DNA from 4 places in the Lysinibacillus louembei genome. Region 1 is predicted to be linked to each of the others. Evidence: riboswitches for the same ligand, from Rfam matches in the RefSeq annotation. Region 1 holds a riboswitch; each other region holds the start of a gene.
The links. A riboswitch is a leader RNA that binds a small molecule or an ion and turns the genes downstream of it on or off. The one in region 1 is predicted to bind S-adenosylmethionine.
Positions count from the first base shown of each region.

Region 1 (8,244 bases):
CACAAAATCAACTGTGCGTTTGTTAATATCACGCAGCATTTCCGCCGCCACCTGTGATAAACGTGCCTCTGTATAACGCATTGCAGCTGGTGGGTCTCCATCAACTGAGCCATTATTACCATGCATTTCAATGAGCATATAACGTGCCTTCCAATCCTGACTCATACGCACCATCGCCTCATAAACAGAGGAGTCGCCGTGCGGGTGGAAGTTACCGATTACGTTTCCGACTGTTTTTGCCGATTTACGGAATGGCTTATCATGTGTATTGCCCTCATTAAACATCGCATATAAAATACGGCGCTGTACAGGCTTTAATCCGTCACGTGCATCTGGCAACGCGCGGTCTTGAATAATATATTTTGAATAGCGACCAAAGCGGTCACCCATTACTTCTTCTAAAGGTAAATCTTGAAATTTTTCCGTTGTCATTCCTTAGTCCTCCTCATGATGGATGAATTCATTTTCTAAAATATTGACCTCATCCTCCATTCCGAAGTTAACATGTGTCTCAATCCATTTACGACGAGGCTCTACTTTATCACCCATTAATGTTGTTACACGGCGCTCTGCACGTGCACCATCTTCAATCGTTACACGAATTAATGTACGCGTCTCCGGGTTCATTGTCGTATCCCAAAGCTGATCCGCATTCATCTCACCTAATCCTTTATAACGCTGAATAATATAGCCTTTGCCAATTTTCTTTATAGCAGCATCTAGTTCATTTTCCGTCCAAGCATATTCAATTACTTCCTTTTTGCCTGCGCCTTTCGATACTTTATAAAGTGGCGGTAAAGCAATGTATACTTTCCCTGCTTCCACAAGCGGCTTCATATAGCGATAGAAGAACGTTAAGAGCAATACTTGAATATGGGCACCATCAGTATCGGCATCGGTCATAATCACCACTTTATCATATGCGGCATCCTCTACGGCAAAATCAGAGCCGACACCCGCACCAATTGCATGAATAATCGTAGCAATTTCCTCGTTTTTCATAATATCCTGTAGCTTTGCTTTTTCAGTATTGATAACTTTTCCGCGCAATGGCAAAATGGCTTGAAACGAACGGTCACGCCCTTGCTTTGCAGAGCCACCTGCTGAGTCACCTTCGACTAAATATAGCTCATTTTTCGCTGCATTGCGTGATTGAGCAGGAGTTAGCTTTCCAGACAACAGCGTGCTGCCTTTTTTACTTTTCTTGCCGTTACGTGCATCCTCACGTGCTTTTCGAGCCGCCTCACGTACTTGCTGTGCACGAATCGCTTTACGCACCAAGGATGCTGATAGTTCAGCATTTTCTTCTAATACATATAAGAGCTGCTCCGATACGACGGCATCGACGGCTGAACGCGCTTCGCTTGTTCCAAGCTTGCCCTTTGTTTGCCCTTCAAATTGCAATAAATGCTCAGGGATACGAACCGATACAATGGCCGTCAAGCCTTCTCGCACATCTGTGCCCTCTAAGTTTTTCTCCTTTTCCTTTAACAATCCAATTTTACGTGCATAGTCATTGAATACACGCGTCATGGCAGCCTTTGCTCCTGTTTCATGCGTGCCACCGTCACGTGTGCGTACATTATTAACGAATGATAGCATTGTTTCTGAATAGCCATCATTAAACTGGAATGCGAACTCCACTTCGATTTCTTGCTGCATGCCCTCTACATATTTAACTGGATGTAAAACATCCTTCTCTTCATTCAAATACGTAACAAATGCTTCAATCCCATTTTCATAATAAAATACTTCATGTATACCTTCAGGACGTTCATCAATTAATTCAATTTTTAATCCCTTTAATAAAAAGGCAGATTCACGTAAACGCTCTGCTAACGTATCATAATTAAATTTCGTCACAGAAAAAATCGTTGCATCCGGTAAAAAATGAACGAGCGTTCCTGTTTCTTTTGTTTTTCCGATAATTTCAAGCGATGTTACAGGCTTTCCACCATCCTCAAAACGCTGGCGATAAATTTGTCCATCGCGATGAATCGATACTTCTAAAAAGCTGCTTAAAGCGTTGACGACAGATGAACCGACACCGTGTAATCCACCACTTGTTTTATAGCCGCCTTGTCCAAATTTTCCTCCGGCATGTAAAACAGTGAAAATGATTTCAGGTGTTGGTTTACCCATTTTATGCATTCCTGTCGGCATTCCTCGTCCAAAGTCACGCACGCTAATGCTGTTATCTTCATGTATGTTGACAATAATATGCGCTCCGAAGCCTGCAAGTGCTTCGTCGACTGCATTATCTACTATTTCATAAACTAAGTGATGAAGCCCACGTCCATCCGTTGACCCGATATACATACCCGGTCTTTTACGAACAGCTTCTAAGCCTTCTAACACTTGAATCGCATCGTCATTGTATGCGATTGGTTGTTCTTTCACCAAAAAAATACCCCCTAAAAATACAAACAAACGTTCTTTTCTTTTATCGTACTAAAGAATAAGCTTAGCTGTCAATACGCTAAAGCCCTACACAAATAGATATTCTACCACAATTTTTCAATAAGTGCTTTACTTCTCTTATTCATATGAGCCGTGTATTTATTCATACATTACAAAAAATAATCAATCTACTATTCAATCAATAGGTAATCAGTGTATAATCATTATTACAACCTATTAGTACCAACTATCAATTTTGAAAGGAGCGTATATATGTCAATTGCTATAATTGTTATTTGCGCTTATTTAATCGGCTCCATCCCCTCTGCTTTATGGATTGGTAAGATTTTTTATCATACAGATGTTAGACAGCAAGGCAGCGGTAATTTAGGTGCAACCAATACCTTCCGTGTCCTTGGCAAAAAGGCAGGGATAATTGTCACAATTATGGATGTGTTAAAAGGAACTGCGGCTGTATTGCTACCGCTATTACCATTTTTTGCGGATGTGCAAATTCATGCATTAATTTTAGGTGTTGTGGCTGTCATAGGACATATCTTCCCTATTTTCGCCAGCTTCCGAGGTGGCAAAGCAGTAGCTACTTCTGCAGGTGTCGTACTAGGCTACGCATGGCCATTATTTTTGCTTTTATTTGTTGCCTTTTTTATTACATTGAAATTAACAAAAATGGTGAGCTTAACATCGATGATTGTTGCACTCATCGCCCTTATTTATAGCATAATCTATCTTGTATTAACAGGTGATTTCGCCTTATTTATTTTAATTGTCATTTTATTTACGTTTATCGTTTATCGCCATCGCGAAAATATTAAACGTATTAAAGCTGGCACAGAACCGAAAGTGAAATGGATTTAACTTTAAAATGCCAAGGTCTGAATTAGCAGCACTTTGGCATCTAACTAAGCAATTTGCTGTTCCTCATTTAGGAAATCCGCTAAAATAACATTATTAATGTATGTCGGGAGAGGTCTTCATGAAAATTATTTTGACGGATGCAGCTTTAAATTGGTTTCACACAGAAATGGAAGTACAGCAGGGTGATTATGTACGCTTTTATGCCAGATACGGTGGGTCATCGCCATTCCATGAAGGATTTTCACTTGGTATGAATCGCGAATTACCACATGAAATTGGCGTAGAAACGATTGTGGATGGCGTTCATTTTTACATAGAGCGCAATGATGAATGGTTTTTCAATGAGCATGATTTGCATGTAGGTGTGAATGAAAAGCTAGATGAATTAGCTTATGAGTACAAACAGGCATAAAAAAGCGATGCAACAGGCTCTTGTGGAGTCGTTGCATCGCTTTTTATTGTTCATTTATGAAAATATTTTCAAGAAGCTGCCGATGTGTGCCAACAATGATGCGGACATTGTCCAAATGATAAAATGTACTCGTAAAATTCATATCATATATATCCTCATTGGGTGAATATAAATAAATGGTTATATCATTCGCTAAAGCAAGTCCGAACTCAATATGACCGCCCTTCCCAGCAGGTAATAAAATGATTAAAAAATCAGCAAGTTGAACCGCTTCTTTTTCTGCATTGCCAATACGTTGCAATTCCTCTAAATTGGCTGCACGGCTGTTTTGTGTCCAGTCATACGTATGCTGAAAGCCTTTTGCTGTTAATTGGTCTCTTACATAACGGACATCCTCTATATTTTGAAAGCTGGAGGCAATGTAAAATTTTTTCGGTGTGCTAAATATGATATTCAATCTCCTCTTCAACAAAATCCCATTTGTATGGCGTTTCTTGGTATACGTAATAGTTCAACCAGTTGTAGAACAATAAATGCGAATGGGCACGCCATGTATTTTTTGGTGCTTTCGTTGGGTCATCATTTGGGAAGTAGTTCACAGGCACTTCTACATTATCTGCCTTGGCGATATCTCGCTCGTATTCATCAGCAAGCGTTGTCGCATCATACTCTAAATGTCCTGTAATCATAATTTGCTTATTGTCCTTCGATTGTACAATAAAGACACCCGCATCGTCTGAATAGCTCAGCAAGCGTAAATCTGGATGCGCACGCACCTCATCAATTGATACAGATGTATGTCTTGAATGTGGTGCTACATATTCATCGCTAAAGCCACGCACTAAATCTACCGTTAAATCCGTAATAACATGTGAGTATACGCCTGAGCATTTTTTCGGCAGCTCAAATTTACCAATGCCGTAATGATGATATAAAGCCGCTTGCGCACCCCAACAAATATTCATGATGGATGTGACATTTAGCTTTGCCCAATCCATAATATCCGTAATTTCCTTCCAATAGATAACGTCCTCAAATTCCATGCGTTCAATTGGCGCACCTGTAATAATCATGCCATCATAGCGGCGGTGTTTAATCTCAGCAAATGTCGTATAGAACGTTTGCAAATGTGATTTTGAGACATTTTTCGATTCATAGGTTGCTGTATTCAAAAATGTGACATTTACTTGTAAAGGTGTGTTCCCTAATAAACGCAATAATTGCAGCTCTGTTTTCTCCTTTTCTGGCATTAGGTTACAAACTAAAATGTTTAACGGACGGATTTGCTGTGTTCTCGCACGGTCCTCCTCCATCACGAAAATTTTCTCTTTTCTTAGTAGCTCACCTGCTGGCAACTGCTTCGGAATATTAATTGGCATTGCTTTTCCCCCATTTCTTGAAATAACAAATCAATACAAAAAACCCTCACATTCCAGCATAGAGAATGTGAGGGTTTTGTAAGCAATCCGTTCACTCTTATCTCTCGGGAGTCCCCCCGCTGGAATTAGCACCTTTCTAATCAATGTTAGAGGTTGCTGAAGCGTCAACGGGCCATATCCCTCGGCTTCTCTTGATAAGTGTTTTTTTAATTTTGTTTATTGTAGCATTATTGAAAGCGTTTGACAATAGGGTTTAAAATACTATTGTCAATACTCTACACTTCTTAAATCAAATTCCATACAATTTTTACAATCCCTTTTATATGAATCATGTTTTTTACTGATAATATATTAAAGTCGCCATCGTATAGCCGTCTATACGATTAACATCTAACATAACGTAATAAGAGCCTTTATCCCATAAGCTTGAAATATAATAACTACCGTCTGAACGTGTTTCCACATTACGTCCTAGCTCCTTAAGACCTTCTTTATAAAGCGTGTCATGGATAAGTTGTATTTCCGACCAATCACTATAACGGTCTCTATTAGGGAAGAAATCAAATCCAATCGCACCAAGCTTTTTATCCTCATAATAATATATCAATTCTGTTGAGTAACCATATTTCATTGCTGAGTAAACTAAAGTAGACACATTTCCCTTTTGTGATTTTCTAAGTAACTTTGCTGTTTCTGCTTTCTCAACTTGATTTATACTCATAGAAAAATCAATTTTTCGATTTTTATTTTGAGCGCTCTGTTCTTGCACTACTAAATAAGCATCCTTTACATACCCCTTGACATTTCCTTGTTTGATGTGTGACCAACCGTTGCTGTCCGTTGTGTATACAAAAACTTTCGAGCCATCTTTCAGCATCGTTACTTTAGCACCTTTCGAATGTGCTTCTTTTCTGACAATTAATCCTCCTTCTGATTTCACATATTTTGTTTGATTCACAGTTTGCTTTGATACTTTCGTTTCAGAGGTACTAGCTGATGCTTGAGCATCCCCATAATCCATAGCCGTTAGTGCAATAAAACATAACGATACTGCAATGATCCATTTGACGAACTTCATTCAACGCACTCCCTTCATAATATTAGTTAAATTGTATCATAGGAGGAAACACTATCCTATTATTGAAATGTAAGTTACACTATTATTTTTAGTTAATAAAAAAACAAAGGGGTTTAGCCATGTTTCCAACATTAGCAACAGAACGATTAATTTTGCGAGAGATTGTACACGAAGATGCTGGCGATATTTTTGCCTATTTTTCAAACGAGGATGTAACAAAGCATTATGGTATGCAAGCATTGGAGGATATTGAACAAGCCGAACAATTAATCGAAGGGTTTACAAAAGGCTTTCAAGGAAAAAGAAGTATGCGTTGGGGTATTACAATTAAAGGGAACAATCGTTTAATTGGTACAATTGGCTTTAATTTATGGGTACCTGTTCATAGACGAGCTGAGGTAGGCTACGAAATACATCCTGATTTTTGGCGTAAGGGCCTTGCATCCGAGGCGCTGGAGAAAATAGTAGAATACGGCTTTCAGGAGCTGGAGTTAACGCGCATTGGAGCGACTGTTTATATTGAAAATACAGCGTCTAATGAAATGTTGTTGAAGCAGGGCTTTGAACAAGAAGGCACTTTGCGCAATTATATGTATCAAGATGGTTACGCACATGATGTCAATATATATGCGAAGGTACAAAAAAGACAGGGGTGATTTCCCTGTCTTATTCAAAAAGCTCCTTCAATAACGTAAATGACTTGGCTCTCGCCTCTTCATCATAAATTGAAGCAGTGACCATCAATTCATCTACCTGTGTATCAGCAACAAATTTTTCAAGCTGTTCTTTAACCGTTTGTTGATTGCCGACAAACATATATTGGCGTTGCTGTAGCACCGCCTGTTTTTCAAACGGTGTCCAAATTTCATCCATATCGTCAACTGGTGGCTGTAGCAAATCATGTGTACGGCGAATAATGCTTAAGAAAAGCTGATAATGCGTTGTCGCTAATTTTTGTGCTTCCTCATCTGTGTCTGCAATAATGACATTGATACATGCCAGCATTTTTGGTTTTTCCAATGCTTCTGATGAACGGAATTGTGTACGGTAAATATCAATCGCCTGCATTAAATAATCTGGTGCAAAATGGCTAGCAAAGGCATATGGCATGCCACGACGCGCTGCAAGCTCAGCACTGAATAAGCTCGAGCCTAACAGCCATAGCGGAATATTTGCACCAAAGCCCGGATATGCTTTAATATGGTCGGTTTCTTTCGCTTGCATTAAATAGCGTTCTAATTCCTCTATATTATGTTCAAAATCCTCAGCGTCACGACGGCGCAATGCTCTTGCAGTGAACGGGTCTGTGCCTGGTGCACGTCCTAAGCCTAAATCAATACGATTTGGAAACATTGCATCAAGTGTGCCAAATTGCTCGGCAACAATGAGTGGTGCATGGTTTGGTAGCATAATACCACCTGAGCCAAGACGAATTTTTTTCGTTGCATTCGCTAAATAGCTTATAACGACAGCTGTTGCAGAGCTAGCAATCGCTCGGCTATTATGGTGCTCCGCTACCCAATAACGCTCATAGCCTAACTCATCTGCTAAGACCGCTAAGTTGCGTGAGCGTTGAAACGCCTCAAATGTTGTCTGTCCTTCTGCAATCGTTACTAAATCTAGAACAGACACGGGAATATTTTTTAACAATGGGATCACCTCACACATTACTATAACGAAATTTGGAAATAGATGCTTGCAATATGCTTATATGCTAAAGTAAATCAAGGTTGGGTCATTAACCTTTTGGCTTTTTCTAGTTTACTTCATTAAAAACTGCTGCAATGCTGCCATCTGCTCCTGTGCATGCTGATAGCCCATATTATAATTGCTATGGATTTGCGTTAAATTCTTTTCAAAGCTGTTCATCGCATAGTTCGGACGGAATAAAAACGCTTTGCCTTCTTCCTCAAGCTGCTTGCAATAAGCGAGTGTTTCGTTGTAGCGCGCGGCACGCTGTAGCATGCGCTTTGCTAATGCGGGATAGCGCTTGCCAAGCATTTTAATGGCAAATTTCGTTTGACGATCCAATGATTTTTGATAGCCATGTGGGCGTGTCAAGACAATGACATGCTTTTCGAAGCCCTTTTCCTCTGCTC
Region 1 is NZ_CP137624.1:2,902,226-2,910,469, reverse strand. Features, by position in the region: gene parC (DNA topoisomerase IV subunit A) at 1-432, opposite strand, end outside; gene parE (DNA topoisomerase IV subunit B) at 436-2,403, opposite strand; gene plsY (glycerol-3-phosphate 1-O-acyltransferase PlsY) at 2,674-3,276, shown strand; gene R6U77_RS14440 (HesB/YadR/YfhF family protein) at 3,395-3,688, shown strand; gene R6U77_RS14435 (group-specific protein) at 3,732-4,145, opposite strand; gene metA (homoserine O-acetyltransferase MetA) at 4,129-5,067, opposite strand; SAM riboswitch class I at 5,162-5,268, opposite strand; gene R6U77_RS14425 (SH3 domain-containing protein) at 5,405-6,145, opposite strand; gene R6U77_RS14420 (GNAT family N-acetyltransferase) at 6,265-6,801, shown strand; gene R6U77_RS14415 (LLM class flavin-dependent oxidoreductase) at 6,812-7,813, opposite strand; gene R6U77_RS14410 (patatin-like phospholipase family protein) at 7,907-8,244, opposite strand, start outside.

Region 2 (8,244 bases), 740 kb from region 1:
TTGAAGTGGCTGAACGCGAGCATATTTCAGCAGCAGCAGAGCATTTACATGTGGCACAATCAGCAATTAGTCGGCAAATTGCCAATTTAGAGGAGGAATTAGGTACCCCCCTTTTTGAGCGTGTTGGTCGCAATGTCAAGCTGACACCAGTTGGGAAAATCTTTTTAGAGCATAGCTTAACCGCTTTAAAGGCAATAGATTTTGCTACAAAGCAAGTTGAGGAATATTTAGACCCACAAAAAGGGGTCATTAAAGTTGGCTTCCCAACAAGCTTAGCAAGCTATGTTTTACCAACTGTGATTTCCGCCTTTAAACGCCAATATCCCGATGTCGCCTTTCAGCTGCGTCAAGGGTCTTATAAATACTTAATTGAAGCTGTAAAAAATCGAGAGCTCAATTTAGCTTTATTAGGGCCGATTCCACCAAAGGATGAGTTAATTGATGTCCGTGTGCTTTTTAGCGAAAATATGTATGCACTGCTGCCAACATCACATCCATTAGCTAAAAATGAATCGATTAATTTAATTGATTTACGTCATGAAAACTTTGTACTCTTTCCTGAGGGCTATGTTTTGCAAAAGGTGGTCGTCGATGCATGTCGTTCAGTAGGCTTTTTGCCAAACATTACATCTGAGGGTGAGGATATGGATGCATTGAAGGGGCTTGTTGCAGCTGGTATTGGTATTACACTATTACCTGAGAGCTCGCTCTATGACTCCACACCGCGCTTAACCGTCAAAGTACCTATTGCAATGCCTGTTATCCGCCGCACAGTTGGTGTCATTTATCCGACAACTCGCGATTTAGCACCATCAGAGCAAATCTTTTTATCGTTTGTTGGCGATTTTTTCTCAAGGCTGACGCAGTTTCAGTAAAGAATGTGGATCGTGACCACCACAGGAGCACACATTATGTAATGTAAAAGTAGAGGCTACCTGAAAAGAATCATCTTTTCAGGTAGCCTCTGTTTTAAGGGAGAACTTTCATAATAGTTGTAAGCGATTTAGAAAGTTATCTATTATTTTTCAACTGGTACAACAGCGCCGTCCCATTCCTCTAAAATAAAGTCTTGGATTTCTTTTGATGTTAATACATCTACTAATTTTTTAATTGAATCGCTGTTTTCATCGCCTGTACGTGTAGCGATAATGTTTACATATGGAGAATCTGAGCTCTCGATTGCGATTGAATCGTTAATTGGGCTAATGCCTGCATCGATAGCAAAGTTTGAATTAATGACAACAACGTCGCCTTCACCATTTTCAAAATAAGTAACTAACATTTCTGGTGCAGAGTCTGCATCAAATACAAGATTTTTTGGATTTTCTACAATATCCTCTAAACGCGCCTCAGATTTTACAACGCCTTCTTTTAAAGTAATTAAACCTAAGCTTTCAAACAATGTTAAAATACGACCTTGCTCTGTTACAGAGTTTGAAATAATAATTGTTGCGCCGTCTGGTAATTCATCAAGTGATTTATATTTTTGTGAGTAAACACCGATTGGCTCAATATGAATACCACCTGCATTCGCAAAGTCATAGCCTTTTTCCTTCATTTCATTTTCGAAATATGGAATCGTTTGGAAATAGTTCGCATCTAATTCACCAGAATCTAAATCTTGGTTTGGCAATATATAATCTTGGTATGGACGAACTTCAATTTCAACGCCTTGCTCAGCTAAAATTGGCTTCGCTTTTTCTAAAATAATATCATGTAAACCGTATGATGCACCTACTACTAATTTTGTTGGCTCTGCTGTTTCTGTTGTACCATTGTCACCTTCTGTGTTGCTACCTGTTGTTTCTTGCTCTTTATCTTCTTTAGCACCACAAGCTGCTAATACTAGCGCAAGTGCTGAGAATAATAAGATTGATAACCATTTTTTCATGTTTTTTCTTCCTCTCTTTTTTCACTTTCTATATGTCAACAAGTTACCTTGTAAAGACCTAACGTTTATCTACTTTGACTGTCAAAATATCGCCAATCCATTGAATAATAAAGACGATGACTAAAATAAAAATTGTTGCTACTTGTGTTACATCGCTACGGCTACGTTGGAAGCCATCGATATAGGCAAGCTGACCTAAACCACCTGCGCCGATAATCCCTGACATTGCTGTATAGCCAACAAGTGCAACGGCTGTTACTGTAATACCTGAAATCAAGGCAGGCAATGATTCAGGAATCAAGACCTTCCAAATAATCGTCGATGTTTTCGCCCCCATTGAACGTGCTGCCTCGATAACACCTTTATCAATTTCACGCAATGCAATAAGTACCATGCGCGCATAAAACGGTGCTGCCCCAACAATTAAAGCTGGTAGAGCGGCATTCGTTCCGCGAATTGTTCCAACGATGAATAACGTAAAAGGAATTAATAAAATAATTAAAACGACAAATGGAATGGAACGAAAAATATTAACGAGTGACCCTGTAATAAAATTGACAATTTTATTTGCCCACAACTGATGTGGGCTTGTTAAAAATAGTACAATCCCGATTGCTAGTCCTAAAATAAATGTAATTACAGTAGAAATTGTTGTCATATAAATCGTTTCATAGGCTGCTTGCCACATTTTGTCCCAATTGACGTTCGGAAATAATTGCTCAACCACGTTCAATCACCTCCGCTTGAATATTGTTTGTTGCTAATAGCTGCAATGCACTTTCAATATTTTCTTTACCTCCATCAATATGCACGATGAGCGTACCGTAAGGACCATTTGCCGTATGTGAAATAGCGCCATGCAAAATATTAATATCTACATCAAATTGCTTAATTAACTGCGACATAATAGGCTCTTTTGTTGATTGACCAACAAAGGTAACACGTACAATTTTGCCAGTCGGATAGTTTGTCACAATTTGCTCGATTGATTCCTTCGTCTCACTTGAATCAGAAACTTGCGACACAAAGTTTTTCGTAATCGTTGCCTGTGGATTTTGGAATATATCTAGCACCTTGCCTTGCTCCACAACTTGTCCAGCTTCCATCACTGCAACGCGATGACAAATTTTACGAATAACATGCATTTCATGTGTAATTAAAACAATTGTCAGCCCTAGCTTTTTATTAATATTCAAGAGTAGCTCTAAAATAGCATCCGTCGTTTCAGGGTCTAGCGCTGAAGTTGCCTCATCACAGAGCAATACTTCTGGGTTATTTGCTAATGCGCGGGCAATGCCAACTCGCTGCTTTTGCCCTCCTGATAGCTGTGAAGGATATGCTTTCTCCCTTCCGTTTAAACCGACTAGCTCCACTAGCTCCTGCACGCGGCTTGCTCGCTCGCTTTTGCTGACACCCGCAATTTCTAATGGAAATGCGATATTTTCCTCAACCGTACGTGACCAAAGCAAATTAAAATGTTGAAAAATCATGCTTATTTTCTGACGTGCTTGGCGTAAGCTTGCACCAGAAGTATGCGCAATATCCTCACCATTGACAATGACTTCTCCAGTTGTTGGCTTTTCCAAACCGTTGAGCAAGCGAATCATTGTACTTTTACCCGCACCGCTGTAGCCGATAATGCCAAATATTTCGCCTTGATTGATTGTTAAATTAACATCACGAACAGCGGTCAAATCGCCATTTTTCGTTTTGTAAACTTTCGTTATATTAGATAATTGAATCATCGTTATTCTCCTTTTAAAAATCAAAAAAACCTTTCCACTTTGAGCAAGCAGAAAGGTTTTACATAATGAATTTATGTTGAACCATTCTCTCATCTTTCAAAGTGTATACTTTGTGTGACTTGGCACCTTTTCACATTCGTGATGGTTGCCGGGCTTCATAGGGCACTTCCCTCCGCCGCTCTTTATAAGAGGATTTATTTAATTTGTAAATTTAGTATGAATGTACTTTATCACGATATAAAAAGTGCGTCAACTACTTTTTAATATTTCATATAAATTTAGTACGGATTGAAAGGCATAAATTTTTTCCATTGTGCCGTCATCCCTTGCTATTACTAGGCATGGAACACTTTCTACTTGCAACTCCAAGGCTAATTTTTCAGAATAGTTTAAATTCATTTTTCCTATTGGCATAGTAGGTAATAGCTGTTCCACGACATCCATCATTTTCGATGCGATGGCACATGTTCCACATATTGGCGTATATAAATATAGCGTGACAACATCATTATTAGTTAGCTGCTGTTGCCACTGCTCGATTGTCCATTCTTCCATTATCATTGTCCTACTTTGTACGTATATTTGCTTTTTTCAAAAGTGTAGCTAACACAGTTGTTGGGGTTGTTGCAACCTCTTTATATTGTGCAGGTATTTCGAGCTGAATAGCCTCTGAATAAACTCGCTTCATTAGCTTACGCATTTTTTGCCCTGATACATCCGCATCAAAAAGCGTATAAAATTTAAGATACTCATATGGTGCTAAAAGTTCAAGCAAATTGTCTTCACTCATCGTTCCGTTTGTACATAATATAATCGCATCCTCGGCAATTACTTGCTCCAGCTTTAATTTATCCGAACGCCCTTCTACAACCATACAAATCATCAAAATTCTCCTTTCATACGCAAATGGGGTGCCAGGAAAGCAGATCAACATCTGTTTTACCGACACCCCCTTTATATTTGTTTTACTCTGCAGTCATTTCGTCGTATTGCTCAGAAGTCATTAACTCATCTACTTCAGATGGGTTCGATAGCTCAACAACAACCATCCATGCTTGCTCATATGGAGACTCGTTCACGAATTCTGGGCTATCACCTAACTCTTCGTTTACTTCTACAACTTTGCCTGATACGGGCGCATATAGCTCCGATACAGTTTTAACTGACTCAACGCTACCAAATGGCTCGTTCAACGTTAATTCGTCGCCTACTTCTGGTAGTTCAACGAATACGATATCGCCTAGTTCATTTTGTGCAAAATGCGTAATACCGATACGCGCCTTGCCGTCTTCAACTTTTACCCATTCGTGCTCTTTAGAATAACGTAATTCTGTTGGTGTGCTCATGAAAACCCCTCCAAATATGTAATACATTCATTTTCAGTTTGCCATATTTCTTACGTAAAAACAAGCTACTATTCACGTTATTTCCACGATTCTAAGAAGTCAGACTCCTTGAAGCCTAACGTCACTTTTTTGCCATCCGTTACAAGCGGTCGCTTAATCAGCATACCATCAGACGCCAGCAAGGCTAATTGCTCATCCTCTGTCATTTCTGCTAGCTTATCCTTCAAGCCTAGCTCCTTATACTTCATCCCAGATGTATTAAAAAATTTCTTCAACGGCAGCCCGCTCGCCTCATAAATTGCTTGTAGCTGCTCCTTTGTCGGTGTTTCTTCTACAATATGTATCGACTCATACGTAATATGCTGATCGTCCAACCATTTTTGCGCTTTTTTACATGTTGAACATTTTGGATATTGATAAATTTGAATTGTCATTTGCCAGTCGCTCCTTTTTCATTGCTTCTTAAAAATCATATCATAAATTCTTTTAAAAAGACCTTGAAAAACATTTTATATCATATTACCTTGTTCTAGAAAGGGGACTGAAGTATGAACATGACAATTGAACAACTACCCTCATCAAGAATCGCCTATTTCCGAAGCATCGGGGAGTATGGGGGAGAGAAAAACCAAGAATTGATGGAAGCTTTTAAAGAATGGGCAAAATTGCAAAATATATTTGAGCAATCTATTATTTTAGGCATACCACAGGATAATCCACAAATTGTTCTGAAAGAGGAATGTCGTTATGATGTTTGTGCTATTGTAAGTGAAGATTTTAACGTCACAGCGCCCGCTCAAACTGGGCAATTTTCAGGTGGAAAATACGCTGTTTTCTTGCTTGATCATACAAAAGAGGCTGTGAGCGAATTTTGGAAAAATATTTTTAATGCGATTGAAAAAAATCATTTATCTATTAGGGAGCAGCCGATTATTGAGAGATATACGGCTCAAATGATTAATCAGCATTTATGCGAAATATTAGTGCCTATTCAGTAAAGGGTAGTGCTGTTATTTTTTAATTCAAAAGTAACAATTCGCTCTACCAAACATAAATAGAAGGCTATCCAAAATATTTGGATAGCCCCACAATATTAAACGATGTACTTCTCTGCCTCGATTAATTTCTCAGCAGCTTCACGTTTTTTCGTGATTAAGTTGTATGGGTTGTTGCGTGTTAATTTGCGCAGTGCTGATAATGTCATACGACCTGCATCACCTTCAACTGACGCAAGCAATGTATCCTTTGCTTCTTTTTCGATTTCTGCAAATGCTTCTTGACAGAAAATTTGCGTATATAGAAGCTTTTGTGCTGCTTTTTCTGCACCATCACGCTCGATTGCTTTTTGCGTGCGGATAACTGCTGATTCCATTGCGTATAATTGGTTGGCGATGTTGGCGATTTTCACCAATACCTCTTGCTCCGTCTCTAATTTCACACCGAAACGCTGAGCTGCTGCGCCTGCTGCTAATACGCCAATTTTCTTGGCGTTTTTCACTAAGTATAGCTCTTGTGCTAATGGCTCATCACCCACTTCTTCAGGCATCATCATTAATAGCTCTGATTGCAGGTTTTGCGCAACTTGTAATAATGGTAGCTCACCTTTTAATGCCTTTTTCATAAATGTGCCTGGTACAATCATACGGTTGATTTCGTTTGTACCCTCGAAAATACGGTTAATACGAGAGTCGCGGTAAATGCGCTCTACTTCGTATTCTGCCATGAAGCCGTAGCCGCCGTGTAATTGCACTGCTTCATCTGCTACATAGTCCAACGTTTCAGAGCCGAATACTTTAGCGATTGAGCACTCAATTGCATATTCAGCTACTGCACCAGCAATTGCTTTGCCATCCTTTTGTTCTTCAGCTGATAATTGACCTAGACGATCTTCGAAGTAGCCTACTGTACGATAGTTTAACGATTCAGATGCATAAATATGTGAAGCCATCGTTGCTAGCTTTTCTTTCGTTAAATTGAAGCTTGAAATTGGCGTATTGAATTGCTTACGTTGGTTGGCATATTGTACAGCTAATTCAAAGGCACGCTTTGAGCCCCCTACAGTACCTACACCTAATTTATAGCGTCCGATATTTAAAATGTTGAAGGCAATAATATGACCGCGTCCTACTTCACCTAATAAGTTTTCAACAGGTACTTCTGCATCCTCTAAAATTAATGTACGTGTTGAAGATGATTTAATCCCCATTTTCTTCTCTTCAGGACCTACAGAAACGCCTGGATATGAGCGCTCTACGATAAATGCAGAGAATTTGTCGCCATCAATTTTAGCGTAAACAACGAAGACATCCGCAAAGCCTGCGTTCGTAATCCATTGCTTTTCACCATTTAATACGTAGTGTGTGCCTGCATCGTTTAGCTTTGCTGTCGTTTTTGCGCCCAATGCATCGGAACCTGAGCCTGGCTCTGTCAAGGCGTATGCTGCAATTAATTCACCTGAAGCAAGCTTTGGTAAGTATTTTGATTTTTGCTCATGGTTTCCGAACAATACGATTGGTAATGAACCGATACCAACATGTGCACCATGTGTGATTGAGAAGCCACCTGCTACAGACATTTTTTCTGCGATTAGTGCAGAGGAAATTTTGTCTAAGCCTAAGCCTTCATATTCTTCTGGTACATCTGCTGCTAAAAGACCTAATTCACCTGCTGTTTTTAATAAACGTACAGAGTGGTCGAATTCATGGTTTTCTAAATTTTCTACAACTGGTAGTACTTCGTTTGCTACATACTCCTCTGTTGTTTTCGCAATCATTTTTTGCTCATCCATGAAATCCTCTGGTGTAATTACGCGATTAATATCTACTTCTTCTACTAAAAAGCTTCCACCTTTAATAATGTTTGTCATTATTAGTTCCCCCTTATTTTGAGTGCCAGGCACTCACACAATTCTCACACAATTTCCAATCTAGCCTTGTTATAGTATTTCGAACACACCAGCAGCGCCCATGCCGCCACCGATACACATTGTCACAACGCCATATTTGCCGCCACGACGCTTTAGTTCGTGAATTAATTTCAATGTTAAAATCGTGCCTGTTGCACCAAGTGGATGCCCCAATGCAATCGCTCCACCATTGACGTTTACTTTTTCTTCATCAATGCCTAAATGACGTACAACCTGCAATGATTGTGAGGCGAACGCTTCGTTGATTTCCCATAAATCAATTTGCTCCTGCGTTAAGCCAGCAATTTCTAACGCTTTTGGCACAGCGACAATCGGACCAATGCCCATTACTTCTGG
Region 2 is NZ_CP137624.1:2,161,686-2,169,929, reverse strand. Features, by position in the region: gene R6U77_RS10695 (glutamate biosynthesis transcriptional regulator GltC) at 1-875, shown strand, start outside; gene R6U77_RS10690 (MetQ/NlpA family ABC transporter substrate-binding protein) at 1,019-1,891, opposite strand; gene R6U77_RS10685 (methionine ABC transporter permease) at 1,950-2,618, opposite strand; gene R6U77_RS10680 (methionine ABC transporter ATP-binding protein) at 2,611-3,636, opposite strand; SAM riboswitch class I at 3,723-3,827, opposite strand; gene R6U77_RS10675 (thioredoxin family protein) at 3,886-4,191, opposite strand; gene R6U77_RS10670 (toprim domain-containing protein) at 4,202-4,519, opposite strand; gene gcvH (glycine cleavage system protein GcvH) at 4,602-4,982, opposite strand; gene R6U77_RS10660 (arsenate reductase family protein) at 5,060-5,416, opposite strand; gene R6U77_RS10655 (AraC family transcriptional regulator) at 5,531-5,980, shown strand; gene R6U77_RS10650 (acyl-CoA dehydrogenase family protein) at 6,076-7,848, opposite strand; gene R6U77_RS10645 (acetyl-CoA C-acetyltransferase) at 7,918-8,244, opposite strand, start outside.
Region 2: linked by a shared signal. The riboswitch ahead of R6U77_RS10680 (methionine ABC transporter ATP-binding protein) and the one ahead of metA (homoserine O-acetyltransferase MetA) in region 1 are both predicted to bind S-adenosylmethionine.

Region 3 (8,244 bases), 1.3 Mb from region 1:
CGTTTGCCGCTTGCTTCGCCTTAAACCAAGCTAATCTTTGCTCCAACGTTTGTGGCTCATATAAATAAACTGCTGTAGTCGTTAAAATCGCATCATTAAAAATTTCAAGCATCCCTGCAACATCTTCTTTTACCGCTCTGCGAATCATTGGCGATTCCTCCTTTTTATCAAATACTATACTTATAGATATTTGTTTTCAATCAAAACTTACAGAGAAAAATATTGGATTTTAAAGGATATCCAACCATTTATATAGAAAATAATTATTGATACATAATTAAATGGAGAGTGAGCTATGAAAAAATATCATTCTAGTATTATGATTCGTCTATTTGGCGATACATTTTTTTCAATCAACTCAATGCCTCTGTCGACATTGATATTTATAATTTGTGCGCAGAATAAGAAAAGAACCTGAAAAGTAGCATACTATACTGCTTTTCAGGCTCTTTCGTCTTATTTATACATTAAAATATCTCGCATTTGGATGTGCAAAGACAATTGCGGATACGCTCGCCTCAGGCTCCATCATAAAGCCATCCGTTAGCTGTACGCCAATTTCCTCTGGCTTCAATAAGCCGAATAGTTTTTCTTGATCCTCTAAATTCGGACAAGCTGGGTAGCCAAAGCTGAAGCGTTGTCCTTGGTATTTTGCTGCAAAGCGGTCACGCATCGTGAAATCTGTTGCATCTGGGAAGCCCCATTGGTCGCGAATTTCTTGGTGAATACGCTCCGCAAAGCCTTCCGCCAATTCTAGCGCTGTCGCTTGTAGTGCATGACTTTCTAAGAAGCGACCTTGCTCCTTCAATTCACGGGCTTTATCACTAACACCATGACCGGCCGTGACAACCATTAATGCAATATAATCCATTTCACCGCTATCTACTGTTTTCAAGAAGTCTGCTAAGCATAAATATGGCTCTACTTGCTGACGCGGGAATGTGAAGCGTTCAATTTCTGTTTTTGCATCATCTGGACTGTACACGATGACATCATCACCATCCGCTTGTGCTGGGAAAAATTGATACATGCCTGATGGCTGGAATGTGTCGCTCTGTAAATAGCCTGTTACAAGCTCATGTAGCTCAATCGCACGGCTATCACCTTCCTCTAAAAACTTATCAACATTGCCCTTTAAGCCAAGGTGGTGCCCGATTAATGTACGTAAATTTACATATGGCTGTAAATGTGACACAGCATAATTACGCTTAATGCGACGTGTTAAATCTTTTGGTACAAATACAGATGCATCCTCCACTGTGCGAGCAGGCTTTACTAGTGGCTCTGCCTTCGGTTTAGCTGCACGTTTTTCATCCGCCTCTAAACGCTTTTCACGCGCATCGCGAAGTTCTTCTAACAGCCCTTCCCGTTCTGCCTTATTCATTAAACGATTGGCAAAATCTAAGCCTTGCATTGCGTCCTTTGAATAAATAACAGGACCATCATATTCCGCAGCAATTTTCGTTTCTGTAAAGCGACGCGATAATGCCGCACCGCCTACTAAAATCGGGATATCAATACCTGCCTCCTTAAAATCTTGCGCTGTTAATACCATTTGCTGTGCTGATTTTACAAGCAAGCCTGATAAACCAACGAAATCAGGTTGCTCCTTGCGAATCGCTTCAATTAACTCAGTTGGTGTTACTTTAATACCCAGATCCACTACTTTATAGCCGTTATTACTTAAAATAATGTCTACGAGGTTTTTCCCGATATCATGCACATCACCTTTTACTGTCGCTAACACTAATTTCCCTTTGTTTGCGGAGTCATCATTTTTCTCCATAAATTGCTCTAAATGAGCAACAGCAGCCTTCATAACACCTGCTGATTGCAACACTTCTGCTACAATTAACTGGTTATCATTAAATAGACGACCTACTTCCGCCATCCCTGCCATTAATGGTCCATTAATAATATCAAGAGGGGTATCGAACATTTCCATCGCCGCATTTAAATCCTCTACTAAGCCTTCCTTCGTACCTTCTAAAATGTAGTACGCTAATCGACCTTCTACTGTTTTTGGGATGTCCGCCTCTGTTTTTTCCTTTTTCTTATCGCGATAAAAATCGGTAAAGACTGCTAGCGTTTCATCGTTTGTCTTAAAAATTAAATCATTGGCAAGCTTAATTTCATCTTCTGGAATGGATGCATAGCGCTCTAGCTTTTCAGTATTGACAATTGCATAGTCAAGACCTGCCTGTGTACAGTGATATAAATACACTGCATTTAATACTTCACGACCAACTGGTGGCAAGCCAAACGAGACGTTACTTACACCAAGCACCGTTAAAACACCTGGCAATTTCGTTTTAATAAGGCGAATCCCCTCAATTGTTTCCTCTGCTGCACCAATATACTGCTCGTCCCCTGTGCCAACTGGGAACATTAGTGGGTCAAAAATAATATCCTCTGGCGAAATGCCCCATTTTTCTGTTAACAGCTTATAAGAGCGCTCTGCTACTTCTAATTTACGTTCGCGTGTAACTGCCATCCCTTGTTCATCAATTGTTCCAACAACAATGGAAGCTCCGTATTTTTTAACAAGTGGCATTACCGCATCAAAGCGTTCCTCGCCATCCTCTAAGTTAATCGAGTTAATGATGGCCTTTCCTTGCGAAAATTTCAGCGCCTCTTCCATTACTTTTTCATCTGTCGAGTCAATTACAAGCGGAACCTTTACTTTTTTCACAACCTCCTGCATAAAGTTCTGCATATCGGCTACTTCATCACGGTCAGGGTTCGCTAAGCAAATATCGATAACATGTGCACCGCTTTTCACCTGTGCACGTGCGATTTCCGCTGCTTCTTCAAATTTGCCATCAATAATTAAGTTTTTGAATTTACGTGAGCCGATAACATTTGTACGCTCACCAATAAATAATGGGCGCATTGACTCATCATATTGCAATGGCTCAATGCCAGATACCATATGCTCTCCACTTGCTTGCTGTGGCTGACGTGGTGTATGTCCGTCTACCGCTTCTCGAATTGCCGCAATATGCGCAGGTGTTGTTCCACAGCAGCCGCCAACAATATTTAACCAGCCTTTTTCTGCAAAGCCTTGTAGCTTTTTCGATAAAGATTCTGGTGTTTCATGGTAACAGCCATTTTCATCAGGTAGCCCTGCATTTGGATAACAGCTTACATAGCTTGTGCTTAGTTCAGATAATGAACGAATGTGGTCTGTCATAAACTCTGGGCCTGTTGCACAGTTTAAGCCGATTGATAATGGCTGGACATGCTCAATTGAAATATAAAAGGCTTCAATCGACTGTCCTGCTAGCGTTGTACCCATCGGTTCAATCGTACCTGAAATCATAATTGGTAGCTCTTTCCCCAAATCAGTAAAAGCACGTTTAATACCAATTGTCGCTGCTTTGACGTTCAGCATATCCTGGCTCGTTTCAAGCAAAATTAAGTCTGCGCCCGCTTCTACAAGTGCATGTGCTTGTACATAGAAGTTTTCCTCTAATTCATCAAAGGTAATACCACCCGTTACCGACAACGTTTTCGTCGTTGGTCCAATAGCACCTGCTACGAAGCGTGGCCATTCTGGTGTTGAAATTTTTGCAGCCTCTTCCTTGGCTATTTCTACAGCACGCTTATTAATTTCAATTGCCTTATGCCCTAAATCGTATTCATTCAATACGAGCGGTGTCCCACCGAATGTATTTGTACAAATAATATCTGCGCCCGCTTCTAAATAGGCACGATGTATTTTGTGCAAAACGTCTGGACGTGTCAGTACAAGGTTCTCGTTACAGCCATCCAGCTCCTCACCACCAAAATCGTCATATGTTAAATTTTCATTTTGTAGCATCGTTCCCATTGCGCCATCAATGATTAAAATGCGCTTTGCTAACTGTTCTTCAATTGGGTGATTAAACATTTGCTTTGACTCCTTTTTGTGCATCAAATTGCTTCACATAGTCCATTAATTGTCGTGTCATATCGTAGCGTAAAAATGGTGTAATTAAATAAATACCATTGAAATATTCGCATGCTGTATCGAGTAATTCCTGTGCAATAGCAATACCCTCAGCCGTTGCTTTTTCCTTATCATCCCCGCAAGCTTCCATACGTGCTAATGCATCATCAGATAATTTAATACCTGGCACCTCATGATGTAAAAACTCTGCGCTTCTAAAGCTTGTTAATGGCATGATACCGATATAAATTGGTGTGTCTAAATGCTTTGTTGCCTCATATATTTCAACGATTTTTTCTTTCGTATAAACAGGCTGTGTAATAAAATAATCTGCACCATGCTCAATTTTTTTCTCTAAACGGCTTACCGCACGATCTAATACACGCACATTTGGGTTAAATGCCGCAGCAACAGAGAAGTTCGCCTGCTTGCGCAATGATTTCCCTGAGAAGGAAATGCCTTCGTTTAATTTTTTAATTAAAGTAATTAGCTCCATTGAGGATACATCATAAACGCTTGTTGCTCCTGGGAAATCTCCTACCTTTGTCGGGTCACCTGTCACAACTAAAATATCATTTAAATCCAAGGCATCTAAGCCCATTAAATGCGACTGTAAGCCAATTAAATTACGATCACGGCATGTTAAATGAGGCAATGCACGAACACCATGCTGCAATTTTAAAATCGAAGCCATCGCAATATTGCTAATACGTGGGGAGGCAAGTGAATTATCTGCCATCATAATGACATCAGCCCCTGCTTCATACAGCTCCTTCGCCCCCTTCACAAAGCCATCGATTTCTAAATGACGTGGTGTGTCTAACTCAACAATAACAGAACGGCCTCGCTTCGCCTTGATATGTAACGGCTCTTCAACTGGTGGCTCTGGCACACGTACAAACTCTGCACTTCTAGGCTTAATTTCCTTTTCAGTCAGTGGCTTAACACCTGCTAGACGTTTTTTCACTGCTTCAATATGCTTTGGTGTTGTACCGCAGCAACCACCAATCAAACGCACTCCTTGCCCAACTAGCTCCACCGCTGCACGTGCAAAGTAATCAGCCTCTGATTCATAGACAACACGACCATCTTCTACATCTAATAAAGAAGCGTTCGGATATGCTGAAAGAAAGGCATGCTTCGGTAGCTCCACCGTTTCCATTGCTTGAATCGAATGATACGGACCTAAGCGACAGTTCATGCCAACAACATCTGCACCGAGTGCATCTAGCTCCGTTAATGCATCATTTAAGCTCATGCCATTTTGTAAAATGCCTGGCTCATGCATCGACACTTGTGCCACAATGACTTTATCTGTTAATGGCCGCAGCATTTGAACCGTTGCAGATAGCTCTTCGAAATCATAATATGTTTCAAGCAATAGCCCATCTACGCCACCTGCTAATAAGCTCTCTGCCTGCTCACGAATCGCTAATAAAATTTCCTCTAATGTCGCATCACTTTTACGGATTCCACGCACACCACCAATTGTCCCAAGCACAAATTGCTCACCTTTACCAACTGCTGCCTTTGCTAGCCTAACTGCAGCCGCATTAAATTCCTGCACGCGATTCTCATAGCCATAGCGTGCTAATTTAATAGCATTTGCCCCATATGTATTCGTTTGAATGACATCAGCTCCTGCCGCAATATATTCACCATGAATCTTCTCTACAATCTCAGGTTTTGTAACATTCATTTCTTCATGGCAATAATCCAATCCATATGAATAAAGCAGTGTTCCAATCGCCCCATCTGCTGTTAATACTCTTGCCTGTAATGCTTCACGTAGTCCCATCTTTCATCCTCGCTCTCGCTTAATATAATCAATTACGCCTCGTCGTAATTGGGTACGGATTAATCCGTGACATCTGCCAGAGGCTGTATTATTCAACAGGTATTGCTGAATAATAATAAAAAGCCTCCTTTATTTAAATATAAAGAAGGCTCTACTCGTTCGTATCGTTCCTTCTCATCTGTCGGCATACACCTGCTGGATTTAGCACCTGACATGTTTGTTGGTTGCTGAAGCTTCATCGGGCCAGTCCCTCTGCTTCTCTCGATAAGAAATTGAATGCATATTAAATTCTTATTGTTCATTATAGAGTAGTCGATGCCATTTGAGAAGTGTTTTTTACTAATCAGAAGAAATATCTACTTCTCTCAAGAATAATATCAAGTAATCTAGAAAATAAAACTAAAAAAATCAGTGGGCAATCACTTCATTCCCACTGATTTTTTCACTATTTAATAATGTAGTGCACGATATAAAAATGCAACAAGCTGAGCCCTCGTTATCGGAGAATTTGGATAAAAATAGCCATTATCCCCCAATGTAATCCCTGCTCTTTCTAGTGCTGCAATATAACCTGCACTCCAATGTTTGCTAGAAACATCCTTGAATGAGCTTGTGCCTTCAGGCGTAAGCTGTAGCACACTCACTAAAATTTTGGCTACTTGCGCTCGTGTAATTGATTCTTTCGGATTGAATAACCCATTTTCTCCATCTACAATACCCGCTTGTTGTAACATCATAATTGCTTCATAGTATGGATTCTCCAACGATACATCTGAAAAATTTTCTGATGTGCGTATTTGCTTCAATGTAAAGGCTCGCGCAACAAGTGCTGCAACATGCTGACGGTTAATTGGCTCATTTGGACGGAAGGAACCATCCTCGTAGCCTTTAATTATGCCTTGAGCTGTCAGTTCAGTAATCATTTCCTTCGCCCAATGCTGTTCCACATCGTTAAAAGGAACACTTGGTTGAGGCGTTACAGGTTGCTTGATTTCCTCCCACTTCGCATATAAGGTCATATTCGCTATTACACGTGTTTCATCTGACCATTTCTTTGTTAATTCTTGATCTTGATACCAACCTAAAAACTCAAACCCCTCTTTTTTTGGTAGAGGTAAATCACGAATAGTTGTATTGTAAGTAATCTCTATTGTATCTAATATTGTCCCTCCGCCTATATCAAAGGCAATCTTAATCTTTGTTGGAGTGGGGACCTCAGGCGTTGATGGTCCAGTAGTACCCTCACCGCCAGTTGGTGGTGGGTTTACGGCCCACTTTGCATACAAAATCATATCTTCTGCCACTGTGTCTAGTACAAAATTCCATGGCAAATTTAGTCCACTATCTTTATACCAACCGACAAATGTATGCTCTGCTTTTGTTGGATTTGCCGGTTGCTTCAATTTGTCACCATAATGAACAATTTCTGTGTTTATTGCCGTCCCACCGTTTGTATTAAATGTGACTTTATATGAATTTACAGCCCATTTTGCATATAGTGTTGTATTCTCTGTTACTATATCTGTGGCGAAGTCCCATTCACTATTCAATGTACTGTCTTTATACCAGCCAACAAATGTATGCTCTGCTTTTGTTGGAGGTGTTGGCGGATTCATCTTGTTACCATAGTTGACTGTTTCTGTAGTAATTGCTGTTCCACCATTTGTATCAAATGCAATTGTATACGAATTCGCCTGCCATTTTGCATATAATATTGTAGGCTCAGTCACTACATCTGTAGCAAAGTCCCATTCTATGTTCAATCCACTATCCTTATACCACCCAACAAACGTATGTCCTACCTTTGTTGGGTCTGTAGGTTGTTGTATTTGATCTCCATATTGTACTGTTTCTGTATTAATCGTTGTACCACCATTTGTATTAAATGTAACTGTATATGGGTTTGTTGACCACTTCGCATAAAGTATCATATCTTCTGTCACTACATCTGTGGCAAAGTTCCATTCTGTATCAAGCGTTACTTCTTTATACCAGCCGACAAATGTATATCCTTCTTTTACTGGGTTAAGTGGTTTGCTCATTATCTCTCCATATAAAACTATTGCTGTATCAACTGTTGTTCCGCCATTTGTTTCAAATGTCACGATATGTGGGTTTGCTTCCCATTTTGCATATAAGGTCATATCTTCTAATACTATATCTGTGTCAAAATTCCATTCCGTATTTAAACCGCTATCCTTATACCAGCCAGCAAATGTATGTCCTACTTTCATTGGATCTGCCGGCTTATTCACTTTCTGTCCGTCTATTATGACTACAGTAGTTGGATCTATCATGCTACCGCCATTTAAATTAAAAGTCACTGTATGCTCAATTAATGGATTTACTTTGATTTCTGCTACATTACTATACTCGCTAGCATTTTTATTCCCATTAACACTATTATTTATATTTATCACAGCCACATAATAATAGGATGTACCTTCCGTATCAGTAGGTACTTCATAGGTTGCATCGTTTGCCCCATCAATTGGTATACCTGAAAGTGTATTAT
Region 3 is NZ_CP137624.1:1,600,436-1,608,679, reverse strand. Features, by position in the region: gene R6U77_RS07980 (GNAT family N-acetyltransferase) at 1-148, opposite strand, end outside; gene metH (methionine synthase) at 461-3,892, opposite strand; gene R6U77_RS07970 (bifunctional homocysteine S-methyltransferase/methylenetetrahydrofolate reductase) at 3,885-5,729, opposite strand; SAM riboswitch class I at 5,901-6,000, opposite strand; gene R6U77_RS07965 (InlB B-repeat-containing protein) at 6,179-8,244, opposite strand, start outside.
Region 3: linked by a shared signal. The riboswitch ahead of R6U77_RS07970 (bifunctional homocysteine S-methyltransferase/methylenetetrahydrofolate reductase) and the one ahead of metA (homoserine O-acetyltransferase MetA) in region 1 are both predicted to bind S-adenosylmethionine.

Region 4 (8,244 bases), 600 kb from region 1:
TAAATAATAATGCCGAGCGTTCCGAATATATACATTTTCTTACGACCAATGCGGTCTGATAAATTCCCCATAATTGGAATTAAAATCGTTGTAACAATTGTCGCAATCATAACAGATACTAAAACTTGCGTGCTTGTAAAGCCAAGCTGATTTGTACCATATGAAACGATAAATGTACCGAAAATATAGAATGGTGCTGTTTCAACAACTTTACCACCAATGGCAATCAACACTTCTTTCCAGTGATACTTTAATGTATTGATAATTGGAAGCTTTGGAATTTCGCCAGACTCTTGAACCTTCTTAAATGATGGCGTTTCATCAATTCCTTTACGAATCCATAAGCCAAATACAACTAATAATGCACTTAATAAGAACGGAACACGCCAGCCCCAAGAAACGAATGCTTCCTGTGAAACAGTAGAAGTGATAAATGTTAATGCACCAGTACCTAAAAACATACCAATTGTTACACCCATTTGTGGGATTGCACCAAATAATCCACGCTTATCTTTCGGTGCATATTCAACGGATAATAGCAATGCACCGCCCCATTCTCCACCAATACCTAGTCCTTGTACTAAACGTAGTACAATTAATAAAATTGGTGCTGCAACGCCAATTGCTTGATATGTAGGAAGTACCCCCATTAAAAATGTTGCAACCCCCATTAATGACAATGTCATTACTAACGTTTTTTTACGTCCAACTCTATCCCCGATATGACTAAAAATAATACCACCAAATGGACGAATAAAGAACGCTAATGCTAGTGATGCATATGCTAGCATTAAGCCAACTGTTGGATCTTCTGCCACGAAAAATACTTGGTTAAAAACAAGTGCCGCTACTGTTCCATATAGGAAGTAGTCAAACCACTCAATCGAGCTACCAACTAAGCTCGCAATCCAAACTCTCCTTTGCTGTGCTTTACTTAACTGTGGTTCTGTCATTCAAAATCCCCCTTTTTCTTGAATCGAAGATACTCTCTCAACCTTATACTCCATCATTTGAAATCGCTTTCTAAATGTTGTTACTTTAAAGTTGAAGTAATACTTCAATTTTATGAACCTATTATTTCACTATTGAGATTCATTGTCAATCATCTTTTTGAATAAACAAAATATTCAGTAAAATAAATATTTTGTGTTGATAGTTTTACTTTTCTAAATTAGAACACTACTATAGAAAGAAAAAGATATTTGAATTGAGGGGATTCGAATGCAATTTATCGGTGAGGAGATTCGGAAAATACGTAAGGAGAAAAAAATTACATTAAAACAATTAGCACAAGAAACAGGTGTCTCCATTAGCTTTTTATCACAGCTAGAGCTTGGAAAATGCAGTGCAACACTGCAATCATTACGTAAAATTTGCGATGCATTACAAGTTTCACCAACAATTTTTTTTGAACAAGCACCACAAGATATAAAGACGACATTGCCTTTTCACTATGAAAACCTAGCGCCTACTATAGTAGCGGCACCATTTCAGCCGATGCTTGTAACACTGTTACCTAATGAAAATGGCTCACAAGAGCTTACACATTTAGGGTATGAGTTTATTTATGTATTAGAAGGTGAGCTAGCCTTTTCCTACCAAGAGCAAAAAAGAGTTTTACAAGTTGGACAGCACGTCATGTTCTCCTCTACGGAAAGTCATATTTGGTGGAACGAGGGGGAAATACCAACAAAATTTCTGCTTATCTCGTCTCTATAAAATGGCAAACAGGTGTCCAAAAAGCACGCATTCGCCTACTTTCCAAACACCTGTTGCAGCTTCATATTATTTTTTTTCTTTATTACGCTCAACCCAGAAATCAGCATTTTTAATGCCAAGTTTAATCGGGTCAAATTGCGGGTCTTTTCCTTCTTTTTTCTGCTGCTCGTAATCTTTTAATGCGAGCATTGCAGGCTTCATAATAATTAATATCGCTATGACATTAATCCATACCATCAAGCCTAAGCCTAAATCACCAAATGCCCATGCTAAGTCAGATGTTCTCACTGCACCATATAATGAAGAGCCTAATAATACAAATTTCGCTATCCAAATACCTATTTGCTCAGCTTTGCCTGAGAACATATAGGAGACATTGGTTTCTGCAATATAATAGTAAGCCATTAATGTTGTAAAGGCGAAGAAGAATAATGCTATTGCAACAAACCCAGCACCAAAGTTATTTAACGATGGGAATGCGCTGTTTACCGCTGCTTGTGTAAATTCTGAATATGTGATACCTGGCGCATGCTCAACGATTAACTCCCCTTCGGAGCTGCCTTCATTTACATTGTACGTCCCCATAAATAAAATCATTAATGCTGTTGCTGAGCATACAAGCAATGTATCAATATAAATCGATGCAGCTTGTACTAAACCTTGCTTTGTAGGATGCGATACTTCCGCTGCTGCCGCTGGGTGTGCACCCGTACCTTGACCAGCCTCATTTGAGTAAATGGCACGTTTAACCCCCCAAGCAATTGCTGAACCAATCATCCCACCAAATGTTGCATCAAGCGTAAAGGCACTTTCAAAAATTAATTTTAAAACACCTGGTACTGCGCCAATATTCATAATAATAATAATTGCTGCCATTAATAAGTATACAATTGCCATAAATGGTACTAAAATTTGTGCGGCATTTGCAATACGTTTTACACCACCAATAATGATAAAGCCTAATAATCCAACAATAATAATACCTGTAACCCATGGTGAAATGCCAAAAGCATTATTTACAGCACCAGAAATCGCATTAGATTGTACACCTGGCATTAAAAATGCAACCGCTAAAATAGCCGAAACTGCAAATAACATACCAAACCAACGCATACCTGTCGCCTTTTCAATATAGAAGGCGGGACCTCCTCGATATACGCCATTTTTCTTCTCTTTATAAATTTGAGCCAACGTAGACTCTACATAAGCTGTTGATGCACCAATAAATGCTGTAATCCACATCCAGAACACAGCTCCAGGGCCTCCAAATGCAATTGCCGATGCTGTCCCTACAATATTACCTGTTCCAACACGACCAGATAAAGCAATCGACATCGCTTGGAAAGAGGATACCCCAGCCTCTGATTTCTCCCCTGTAAACATTAGCTTAAACATGTCTTTAATTAATCGTACTTGTGCAAACTTCGTTAAAATCGAGAAAAATAAACCTACAATTAAAATACCGTAAATCATAAATGGTCCCCATAAAATACCATTTAAAAAACTTACTACCGAATCCATTAAAATCCCCCTTTGAAAATAATGTATTATTTTGAAGTTTACTATATTACATATGCATTTTTTATGCAATACATTTTTAAAAAATTCTAAATATTTCGTATTGTGAAATTTTAAAAAAGATAGATTTTTTCAGCTTTCAAACTAAGAAAGGTATGTTAGAAATATTTCTAACATACCTCGCTTGTTATTACTTCACTAATTGGTTAAAGCATTCTCATGACTTATACTGTTTATTTGTCAAACAAAAAAAGCCAATTTGTGTAAAGTGGTTTACTATGACAAAACTTTAAAATTTATTATTAAACAAACATAATGTATATATGTTTAAATAATATAGCCTAATGAGCGTAACACATTATTCATAAAATCTTTTGTGTATAAATATACTTCTTCTCTTTCCATTTCAAAATATAAACTATGGCGACAATCAGCCCATTCTTTATATTGAAAATGCGATAATGGCTGCTGCATTAACCAGCTTTTTGATGCCTGTATATCCGTAATTTGGTCTCTTTCACCCGTCATCATCAAGACAGGCATATTGTGAAATTTTACTTCTGGATTTTTCAAGCGCTTTAAAAGCTGTTGCAAATCTTTATACCATTTCACTGTAACAGTTGTATTATGCGGTATGTCATCTCTTAACTCTTCATATACCTCTGCATTTCGAGACATCAGCTGCATCGTAATTTCATGATTGAGCCTTACACTAGATGTTAATGCACTAATACTTGTTAAGGCATTGGACATTTTCCCAGGCAGTAGCTTTAAGTGCATCCATGGTGAAATAAAGATTACACCTGCACATTCCAGCTGCTTTTTTTGTAAAACATTCATTAATACTGTTGCACCTAAACCATTACCTATAACAAATACAGGCAAATTTTCCGATAAGCCTATTTCTATTAATTGCTTTACATAGTCCTCATATTTAAAAAAATCTTCATCGTGATAATTGATATTTTTTGCCTGTGCTCCGTGTCCTGGTAAATCCCCCATTACAACGTGAAATCCTGCGCTTCGCAGCTTTTCAATTAGCCAAGCATACCAACGATGATGCTCATATGCTCCATGGACAATTGCAACAACTGCTTTTGGCTGTCCTTCAGCCTCCCATTTCCACATTGCAATCCCTCCTATATTTTAACCTGTTCTTTTTATCATGAAATAGATGCCTTTATTATAATCGGTATTTATACGATTGTTTAAATTTTATTTTCTATTTTTCCCTACTTTTGATACGATGGTTGCATAGTTTGCATAAAGAAAGGAAGCGTTTTTAACATGATTTACCCATATAAAGGGATAATGCCAAAAATTGATTCGACTGCATTTATCGCAGATTTCGCTACAATAACAGGGGATGTCACAATTGGAGAGGAATCTACAATATGGTTTAATACAGTTATTCGCGGCGATGTAGCACCAACTATTATCGGTAAACGTGTCAGCATACAAGATTTAAGCTGTATCCATCAAAGCCCAAACAATCCCGTGGTGATTGAAGATGAAGTAACAATCGGTCATCAAGTAACATTGCATGGCTGTACAATTCGCAAACGTGCATTAGTTGGGATGGGCTCTATCATTCTTGATGGTGCTGAAATTGGGGAAGGTGCCTTTATCGGTGCGGGAAGCCTCGTTCCTCCAGGCAAAAAAATTCCTGCCAATATGCTCGCAATGGGACGTCCTGCAAAGGTAGTGCGCGAAATAAACGCAGAGGACCGCAAAGATATGGATCGCATCATCCGTGAATATGTAGAAAAAGGCCAATATTATAAATCATTAAAAGAAGATGTGTGAACCACACCCCACTTAACTATTTTGAAGTGGGAGTCTTACACTAGATAAATAATAAATAGCTGTCAAGAAAGTAAGGTATTGACCTACATTTCATGACAGCCTTTTATCATTTTATTATTTCACTAATAATGCTGCTTTTTCTTTTAATACTTCCGCTTTATCTGTTTGCTCCCAAGGAACATTTAAGTCCGTGCGGCCAAAATGTCCGTAAGCTGCCGTTTGTTTGTAAATTGGACGGCGTAAATCTAACATTTTAATAATGCCTGCTGGACGTAAATCAAATAGCTCACGTACCCATTCTACAATTTGTGATGATGACACTGTTCCTGTGCCGAACGTATCAACAGCAATCGATACAGGCTGTGCTACACCAATTGCATAAGCAAGCTGCACTTCCGCACGCTCTGCTAAGCCTGCTGCAACAATATTTTTCGCTACATAACGCGCTGCATAAGCTGCTGAACGGTCAACCTTCGTTGCATCCTTCCCTGAGAATGCACCACCACCATGACGTGCATAGCCGCCATATGTGTCTACGATAATTTTACGACCCGTTAAGCCAGCATCCCCTTTTGGTCCACCGATAACGAAGCGACCTGTTGGGTTAATGAAGTATTTTGTTGCATCATCTAATAATTCTGCTGGCACTACTGGTGCAATGACAACACGCTTCAAGTCTGCTTGAATTTGTTCTAATGTTACTTCCTCATCATGCTGTGTCGAAATAACGATTGTATCCACACGCACTGGTACATTATTTTCATCGTATTCTACCGTTACTTGTGTTTTACCATCTGGACGTAAATACTGTAATTCACCCGATTTACGAACCTCAGTTAAACGACGTGCTAGCTTATGTGCAAGGCTAATTGGTAACGGCATAAGCTCAGGTGTTTCGTTACATGCATAACCAAACATTAAACCTTGGTCACCTGCGCCAATCGCCTCGATTGCTTCATCAGTCATTGAGCCTTCACGCGCTTCAAGCGCTTGGTCTACACCTTGTGCGATGTCAGGCGATTGCTCGCCAATCGCTACAAGCACAGCTAAGTTTTCTGCATCAAAGCCATATTTACCACGTGTATAGCCAATTTCTGCAACAGTATCACGTACAATGCCTTTAATATCTACATAAGTTGAAGTTGAAATCTCTCCTGCAACTAATACTAAACCTGTCGTTACAGTTGTTTCACATGCTACACGCGCATTTGGATCTGCTGCTAAAATTGCATCTAAAATTGCATCTGAAATTTGGTCACAAATTTTATCTGGATGCCCTTCTGTTACACTTTCTGATGTAAATAATCTACGGTTTGTCATGTTATTTCCTCCTATAATTCCTGCGAATATGATACGGTACTCGTTACCCATGTCAAGCTTATTTCAAGCCGCTATCGCTTCTTAACACGAGGATTTTGAAAGGTGTAATGGTTCAAATTTGCAATAAAAAAACCTTCCACTCATTTAGTATGAGAGAAAGGATTGTATGTTCGTTCCCTTTCACTCTTATCGTTCAAGGAGAAATCTCCTTGCATCAGGTTGGCACCAACGCATGATGTGAAAAGTCATGCAGGTTGCCGGGCTTCATAGGGCCTGACCCTCCACCAGCTCGGGATAAGAGTATCCGTTCAATTTCATATAATACATAATTCTTTTTCTACTGTCAAATGCTATATACGTTTATTTTTCGTTGGACTACATCCTATGACATCCGTTTTATACAGTTACACGAATTCGCCATAAAATTTCATAAATTTATAACGAATTAGTATAGACTATTTCGTTTAATGTGTTATACTTTTTGTATTCGAAAGAAAGAAATACCCTTTATTAATGGGAATATTATAAACAAAAGGATGGTTTTAAACGATGAATTCAGTAGAAATTGCGAACGAACTGAAAGATTTATTAAATGGTACAAATGTTCATGTTCAACTTTCTGTTCCACAGTTAGTAGAAAAAGCAACATCTCGTGGAGAAGCAATTTTAACTGTTGATGGTGCATTGCGTGCTGAGACAGGCAAATATACTGGTCGTTCTCCTAAAGATAAATATACGGTTGAGGAAGAAAGCACAAAAGATAAAATTGATTGGGGCAAAGTGAACCGTCCAATTTCTTCTGAAGTGTTTGAAAAACTATATGTAAAAGTAGTTAATTATTTAAAAGAGCGCGATGAGCTTTTTGTCTTTAATGGCTTTGCTGGAGCAGATAAAGATTCGCAAATCGGCATTAAAGTAATTAATGAATATGCATGGCACAATTTATTCTGCCACCAATTATTTATCCGTCCAACTGCTGAAGAGCTAACTGCACATACAACAGACTTCACAATTGTTTCTGCTCCTAATTTCAAAGCAGATCCAGCTGTGGATGGCACAGACTCTGAAACTTTCATTATCGTGTCATTAGAAAAGAAAGTTATTTTAATCGGTGGTACAGAATACGCTGGTGAAATGAAAAAATCTATTTTCGGTATTATGAACTACTTATTACCTGAGCAAGGTATTTTATCAATGCACTGTTCAGCAAATGTTGGTGAGGCAGGCGATGTTGCACTATTCTTCGGTCTATCTGGCACAGGTAAAACAACTTTATCAGCAGATAGCGATCGCAAGTTAATCGGTGATGATGAGCATGGCTGGTCAGACAACGGCGTATTTAATATTGAAGGTGGCTGCTACGCAAAAACAATTAACCTTTCAGCAGAAAAAGAACCTGAAATTTATAACGCAATCCGCTTTGGCGCTGTTTTAGAAAACGTTGTAGTTGATGAAAACACACGTATTTGCAACTATGATGATGGTTCATTAACAGAAAATACACGTGTTGCTTACCCGATTGATTATATCGAAAACATTGCAAAACCTTCTGTAGCAGGACACCCACAAACAATTGTGTTCTTAACTGCAGATGCATTTGGGGTATTGCCTCCAATCTCTAAATTAACAAAAGAGCAAGCGATGTATCATTTTTTAAGCGGTTTCACATCAAAGCTAGCAGGTACAGAGCGTGGTGTAACAGAGCCAGAACCAGTATTCTCAACATGCTTCGGTTCTCCATTCTTACCGCTTCCTGCAACAGTTTATGCAGAAATGCTAGGCAAGAAAATTGATGAGCATGGCTCTCAAGTATTTTTAGTTAACACAGGCTGGACTGGTGGCGAATATGGTGTAGGTAGCCGTATGAAGCTTTCTTACACA
Region 4 is NZ_CP137624.1:2,302,100-2,310,343, reverse strand. Features, by position in the region: gene R6U77_RS11575 (MFS transporter) at 1-953, opposite strand, end outside; gene R6U77_RS11570 (helix-turn-helix domain-containing protein) at 1,222-1,719, shown strand; gene R6U77_RS11565 (alanine/glycine:cation symporter family protein) at 1,786-3,240, opposite strand; gene R6U77_RS11560 (alpha/beta hydrolase) at 3,565-4,365, opposite strand; gene R6U77_RS11555 (gamma carbonic anhydrase) at 4,525-5,043, shown strand; gene metK (methionine adenosyltransferase) at 5,158-6,363, opposite strand; SAM riboswitch class I at 6,547-6,664, opposite strand; gene pckA (phosphoenolpyruvate carboxykinase (ATP)) at 6,913-8,244, shown strand, end outside.
Region 4: linked by a shared signal. The riboswitch ahead of metK (methionine adenosyltransferase) and the one ahead of metA (homoserine O-acetyltransferase MetA) in region 1 are both predicted to bind S-adenosylmethionine.